One region of the Sporosarcina sp. resist genome, then DNA from elsewhere that is predicted to be linked to it. Evidence: riboswitches for the same ligand, from Rfam matches in the RefSeq annotation. Region 1 holds a riboswitch; each other region holds the start of a gene.
What was found. Region 1 has a riboswitch for cobalamin ahead of mmgD (citrate synthase). Riboswitches for the same ligand answer to the same signal wherever they lie in the genome.
Positions count from the first base shown of each region.

Region 1 (2,334 bases):
CGGAATGTGTTGATGCGGTGACAGGGGAAATTGTCGATTTAGGAGATATATAGGTTCAGTTAATTAATTATAAATGTTGAACAAATGAATACGGCGTATGCGCTTTACAAGGGCTTTTGGGAAGCCACTGAAAAAGCCTTAGTACTTGGAATGAATTAGGATTCTCACTAATACCGCTTCGACGCTTTGTGGATGCCTCCCGCGATAAGCCAGAAAGAAGACCACATGGGAGGGATTGAACTGCATCCCTCCTTAGTCTTATCGCTCCGGCTACCACGAAGACGCGCCTTCGCTAGAAGGTCTATGTGAGAAAGAGCTTTTCATTATCTGTGATGCAATTTGCAAGTTGGAGCACGTCTTTCTTGAATATAAGTAGTATCAACTAGTAATCACCTTATAATCTCAGCATATACATCTCGAAATTACATTTCTCTCGATAATGAACACCCTAGTGCACGCGCGGCAAAGGGGTCGCCAAAGCGCCAAGCGCTCTACAATCCACACCCCGAATTAAGAGGAAACTGAAAAAGTTCTTTTTTATAGTAAGAACTAGTTGATTGTAGTGAAGAGCGGCGACTCCAGCGGGAACAGCGCGAGCTGAAGACCCCGCAGGAAGAGCCGTTACGCAGAACGGCTTTTGCGAGCAAAAGCGTTAGCGTTGGGAGCACGGGGCAAGAATGCCTTAATTTCTGCCAAGAACGCAGAAATACGGCCAATCGAACCCTTTGCTGTTCGATTGGCTGAAGCCGTGCCCGCGGAAAGCGTCCGCTCGGAACGGAAATCAACGGGATTGAAGGAAATCGTACTTTTTCAGTGGCCTCCGAATTAAAACGCTCTCCTTATTGAGCGCCACGGAAGATTCAATGGGATTCTTTAATTCAACATATATAGTATGTAAATGGGGATTGAATACACGTTTCCCATTTATGTAATAGTAATGATAAGTGATGAAAAATGAAAAGAGTATCCAATTATTGTTTACGCATTCTTGAAGTCGGTATACTTAATGCCTCTCTGAAACAATAGAAATTAGATATGAATAAAGAATTGGAATATTTAAAAGTTTGTGTTATAGTCAAGGGGATATTTCGATAATTGAATATGTGTAAAAATAGGTGCGGATTAATACTGATGTATTGGTCTGCTTAAAAGGGAAGTTCGGTGAGAATCCGACGCTGTCCCGCAACTGTAAATGGGAGCGATTTCGTTTAAACCACTGCTTTTTATAAAAAAGTGGGAAGGTACGAATAGCAATGATCATTAGCCAGGAGACCTGCCTCTTTTTATAACACATGTTGACCTACGAGGATAGGGGGTGTTAAGGACGCGCGGATGAGCTATGCCTATTTTTAGCAGGCAGCTTTCTTTTAGTTGGGATTCTGGCGCTCTTTAACAACTTCTCTTATGAAGTTGTTTTTTTTATGGTCAGAAATAAGGGGAAGCGCTGCGAACAGATACAATAGGATAATTTTTGGTGAAGTGAAAGCGTTTACAAATCTCAGAGTCATAACCATTCAGATTGGGGGAAAATAGTATGACGAATACACTTACATTTTTACCAGGACTTGAAGGCGTGATTGCCACTGAAACATCCATTTCGCTGCTCGATACGGAATTGGGTCAGATTATTATCAAAGGATACGATTTAATCGAGCTTTCAAAAACAAAAGGGTATCTTGATATTGTCCACTTGCTAATGGAAAATACCTTGCCGTCTGATACTGAAAAAGCAGGTGTGGCAGATAAATTGAAAAAAGAGCATGGTGTGCCAGAAGGTGTCACAAAGATTTTGCAAGCATTGCCTAAAGAGACACATCCAATGGACGCATTGCGAACTGGGATATCTGCTTTAGCGGGCTATGATAAGGAAATTGATCAGCACACTCTAGCTATCAATAAAAAAAGAGCTTACGAGTTACTTGGCAAAATTCCGGAAATAATTGCGAACAGCTTTCACATTTTACAGGAAGAGGAACAAATCCTTCCGTTGAAAGAATTGTCATACAGTGCTAATTTCCTTTATATGATTACGGGGAGGAAACCGACAGAGTTGGAAGAATCTATTTTTGACCAGTCGCTACTACTTTATAGCGAGCACGAAATGCCAAATTCCACCTTCACCGCAAGGGTAATTGCCTCGACGTTTTCGGATTTATATGGTGCATTGACTGGAGCGGTTGCTTCTTTAAAGGGCTATTTACATGGAGGAGCGAATGAAGCAGTCATGAATATGCTTTTAGAGGCTAGTTCTGTTGACGCATTTGAATTGTTATTAGAAAAGCGTTTACGTGATAAAGAGAAAATTATGGGGTTTGGTCATCGAGTCTATATGAA
Region 1 is NZ_CP060287.1:1,635,636-1,637,969, forward strand. It holds gene H7992_RS08310 (hypothetical protein) at 1-53, shown strand, start outside; cobalamin riboswitch at 1,097-1,296, shown strand; gene mmgD (citrate synthase) at 1,535-2,334, shown strand, end outside.

Region 2 (2,334 bases), 2.2 Mb from region 1:
CTTCAGCAAGACGGGGGCCTGTACGGCTAGTGATATTCTCTTTAACTTGAACAACAGCTTTTTCTTTAATTGCCGTAATCGTATCGAAACCTGGGCGTGCATAAACGTCTGCAACTGCCGTTTCGATATCATACAACACGATAATTACATCTGGATTACGGTTAATAATTTCTTCCGGAGCTATCATAAACCAGTCTTCCTGATCAGCAGCAATATTTTCAGCACCAATCATTTCTAGCATTTGATCCATAAATGTATTTTTTCCTGGTGTGTAAATGTTTGGCTCAGGTGATGTTTCAACGAAAACTGTTTTTTTATTGTCGACTGTTGCTATTTTCGCCAATACTTCTTCTACTTTTGCTTTCATATCCGTAATGATTTTTTCTGCTTCTACTGTTTTACCAGTCGCTTGACCGATTGTTTCAATCGTTGTGTACGTTTCTTCGAAACTCGCTGCATTTTTCACAACAAAGACTGGGATTCCTGCATCGCGAATTTGTTGCAGTCCTTCTTTGCCTTTTCCAAGTCCTGATTCATGTGCAAAAACAATTTCAGGGTTCATGGAAACGATTTTTTCGACGTTGAAATCCTGGCCGCCGATTTTCTCTTTTTTAAGTGCTTCTGCTGGATAATCATCGTAGTCATTGACGCCGACAATCGCATCCGCAAGACCTAGTTCAAACAATATTTCCGTGTTGCTTGGCACCATAGAAACGATTGTTGCCGGTGCAGTTTCCAGGGTAATTTCATTGCCAACCGAGTCCGTTAGCGTAAGCGGGAAGTCAGCTTTGACCACTTCCGCTTCCGGTGTTCCATCTACTTTCGGCTTATCTGGTGTAGCAGCTGTTCCACATGCTGCGAGCAAGAATACTGCCAAAAATGCCGTTAATCCTAATTGCCAAATCTTTTTCATGTTGTTTTCCTCCTGTTTGTTCCAAATAAAAATCCCCCGTAATTGCTACGGAGGAATAAGCTGAGTAAAAATCTGGACGCACAGTGACGTCGATTTTCACTAATCCTATCCTCGTAGGGTACGTGTGATCCATAAAGGCAGGTCTCCTGGCTCGTGTTCAAGGCTTGCCGCGTCTTCCCGGAACTTTTTCCAGTGACACATTGCGACTAACTCACACTTACAGTGGCGGGACCGCGCCGGCATTGAACCGACTTCCCTTTTAACCCCGTTTTTAATGCGGGGCACCTTTATGTTTGGTATGTATTTTGTACAACTTTCAGTATACTACAAATTTTTATTGTGTCGATAGTGAGGGAGATTTGTAGATTTAGATATGTTGAATTAAAGAATCCCGTTGAATCTGTTGTGTCGCTCGATGATGAGAGAGTATTAATTCGGAATGTGGATTGTAGATCGCTTGGCGCTAGAGTGTACATTAATCGGAAGAGTTGTAGTTCGGCGTGTGGATTACAGATCGCTTGGCGCTTTGGGGATGCCTCTCGCCATGAGTTTGGACTGAGATTATAATGTGAGTACTATTTTATACTAATTTCATTGAAGAAAGACATACTACGAGCTACAGGTCTTTTCCCCGACAATGCAATGTGCATTCTATTATATAGACAATCCAGCGAAGGCACGCCTTCGTGGTAGCCGGAGCGATAAGACTGAAAGCGGTCTTCTTTCTGGCTTATCGCGGGAGGCATCCACAAAGCGTCGAAGCGATATTAGCAGGATTTCTAATTCATTCCAGGTAGTTGGACTTATTCAGCGGCCTTCCAAAAGCCCTTGTAAAAGAGCATGCATCGTATTCATTTGTTCAACATATATAGAGAGAATATCTGCATGTGAAAAACGCCATACTTGAGAGATAACAATCTCTCAAGTATGGCGTTCAATTTTATTACATCTTTTCTGGAGCAGAAACACCAATAAGTTTCAATGCATTTGCAATTGTTGTGCGTGTGATTGTAATTAGTGCCAGACGTGCTTCCGATAATTCGCGGTTGTCTGGATCTAATACTTTTTCTGCGTTATAGAAGCTATGGAATGTAGCCGCTAGTTCTTGGATATATGTTGCAACGCGGTGTGGTGAACGAATTCTCGCTGCATCACTGATTACTTGCGGGAAGTCACCGATTTTCTTCAGTAATTCCAACTCTTTTTCAGCTTGCAGTAAAGAAACATTATCCACAGATACAGCCATGCCATTTTCATCAGCTTGGCGCAAGATTGATGAAATCCGTGCATGCGCATATTGTGCGTAGTACACAGGGTTTTCATTCGACTGAGAAATCGCTAGATCTAGGTCGAAGTCCATCTGCGAGTCACCTGAACGCATTGCGAAGAAGTAACGGACTGCGTCCAGACCAACTTCCTCA
Region 2 is NZ_CP060287.1:4,479,867-4,482,200, forward strand. It holds gene H7992_RS21375 (ABC transporter substrate-binding protein) at 1-913, opposite strand, end outside; cobalamin riboswitch at 1,032-1,217, opposite strand; gene argS (arginine--tRNA ligase) at 1,857-2,334, opposite strand, start outside.
Region 2: another riboswitch for cobalamin. It lies ahead of H7992_RS21375 (ABC transporter substrate-binding protein); the one in region 1 lies ahead of mmgD (citrate synthase).

Region 3 (2,334 bases), 1.6 Mb from region 1:
AAGACATCTCGGTAATCATATAGAGGTCGTTCAATTCAAAGCAATCCAAAGTAATTGTACAAGAAGCGGCTATATATGTTGAATTAAAGAATCCTATTGAATCAGTTGTGGTGCTCAATAATGAGAGAGCTGTTATTCGGGTTGTGGATTGTAGATCGCTTGGCGCTTTGGGGATGCCTCTCGCCCTAAGCCTGGATTAACGCTTCGCATCCAGTCTTACGGCTTCGGCGACCCCTTTGCCGCGCCTGCGCTAGGTTATTCATTATCGAGAGAAATGTCATTTTGAGATGTATAGGGCGAGATTGTAAGGTGATTACTAGTTGCTACTATAAAAATTGAAATAAAGAATTCCATTGAACCGCTACGGCGCTAGGAGATGCCTCCCGCCATAAGCCAAGCAGCTTCGCCGCCAGTCTTATGCCCCTGTTAAGGCGCCTTCGCTCAGTATATATACCGAATTCAACATATATAATTATAGTCAAGAAAGACGCAATCCAGGTTGCAGATTTCATCCCAGATAATGAAATGCGCTTTCTCAAATAGAACACCCAGCGCAGGCGCGACTTCGCGGGAGGCATCCACAAAGCGTCGAAGCGGTATTGGTAGGAATTCTAATTTGCTCTAATTATTAGGGCTTTTTCAGTGGCCTCCCAAAAGCCCTTGTAGCGTAAACGCCGTATTCATTTGTTCAACATATATAGTGTTGGATTCAGTTATTTACTGGTTGTTTTTTCAGCTTAATCTTCTGGTGAACCGATTACTTCGTGTTTGATTTCATCGAATGCTTTTTGGAGGTTACGTGAATAAAGGTTTTTTTCCTCTTCGTTTATAGTTGTTGTTTTTCCAATCTGTTCTTCGTAATAAGAATAGGTTGAAGACAGTGATTGTGATTCGCTTATGATGAGGTTTGTCATTAAGACATGTTTGAATGCGTCCAGATAATATTCTTTTGTTCCAAGTTTCATTGGCTAAAATCCCTTTCTTTTATGGAAATAAAAAAGCATCTTCCTAGTTAAACGTAAGGAAGATGCTAGTATGCGTAAATTTGTATGGTCGCTTGTTGCCGTAACGAATGGTTCGTAAACAGAAGTACACTATTGACTGCACAGTGAAATAAGAGGTATTGAGTCCTCTTATGTTTCTTTTGTATTACGTTCTTTCGTACGGCGGCTTTTACAAGAAATTGCTCGATCATAGCCGCACTTAACACCTCCTATCCGCGTAGGGAATTGGTGTGTACTGAAATAGGCAGGTCTCCTGGCTCATGATCATCGCTTTCTTTTCCCTTCCCATTCGTAACGAACAGTGGATTTGAAAAGAGTACTCCCATTTACAGTTGCGGGACAGCGTCGGTTTTTCACCGAACTTCCCTTTTAAGCTTTTATACAAACGTAAAAAAGCACCTAATTTCTACACGTTATTCAGTTGTGCTTTTACTATAACATACATATTGTCTGACTTAACACGATTGCTAAACAAGGGGTTCATTAATGGCCCATTACCGCAAATTTGGACAAGAAAATGTCTATCCCTCTTACTATAATCAAGCTGGGGGGATAGAAAATGAATAAAATAAAAACAACAGATCCATATCGAGTTTACATTTCTACATGCTTCTTATCACAATTATTTTTCACATTTATATTTACGGTGAACTTGTTGTACCATGTGCAAACTGTAAAGCTTGATCCGCTTCAACTTGTGTTAATTGGGACCGTTTTGGAGCTTTCCGTTTTTCTTTTTGAGATTCCAACTGGGGTTGTTTCGGATTTGAAAAGTCGGAAGTTATCTTTAATAATTGGGTATATATTAATAGGAATCGGTTTTTTAATTGAAGGGGTATTTCCCTATTTTGTAACGGTGCTGGTGGCTCAAATTGCATGGGGGATTGGCTATACCTTTACTAGCGGCTCTCAGCAAGCCTGGATTGCAGATGAAATAGGGGAGGAACGTGCTTCACTAGCGTTTATAAAAGGGGCAAAGGCCGGTAATCTTGGACAAATTATAGCTATTCCGCTCAGTATTTTAATGGGCTATTTTATGATTAACCTACCAATCATTATCGGCGGGCTATGTATGATTGGATTAGCCGTCTATTTAATGATTTTCATGAAAGAAGAAAACTTCAAACCGTTAGATAAAGAAGGAAGAATATCTACGCTGGGAAGTATGAAGGAGAATGTGGGCAATATTATTTCGCATTCCAAAGCGAGCTTCATCATAAGGATGCTATTTCTAATTGCTTTATTTATTGGGTTTTATAGTGAAGGTTTTGACCGATTATGGATCGCACATTTTTTGGAGGTCTCAAATATATCTTCGTTAACGAATGAG
Region 3 is NZ_CP060287.1:31,376-33,709, forward strand. It holds gene H7992_RS00140 (hypothetical protein) at 738-965, opposite strand; cobalamin riboswitch at 1,230-1,422, opposite strand; gene H7992_RS00145 (MFS transporter) at 1,564-2,334, shown strand, end outside.
Region 3: another riboswitch for cobalamin. It lies ahead of H7992_RS00140 (hypothetical protein); the one in region 1 lies ahead of mmgD (citrate synthase).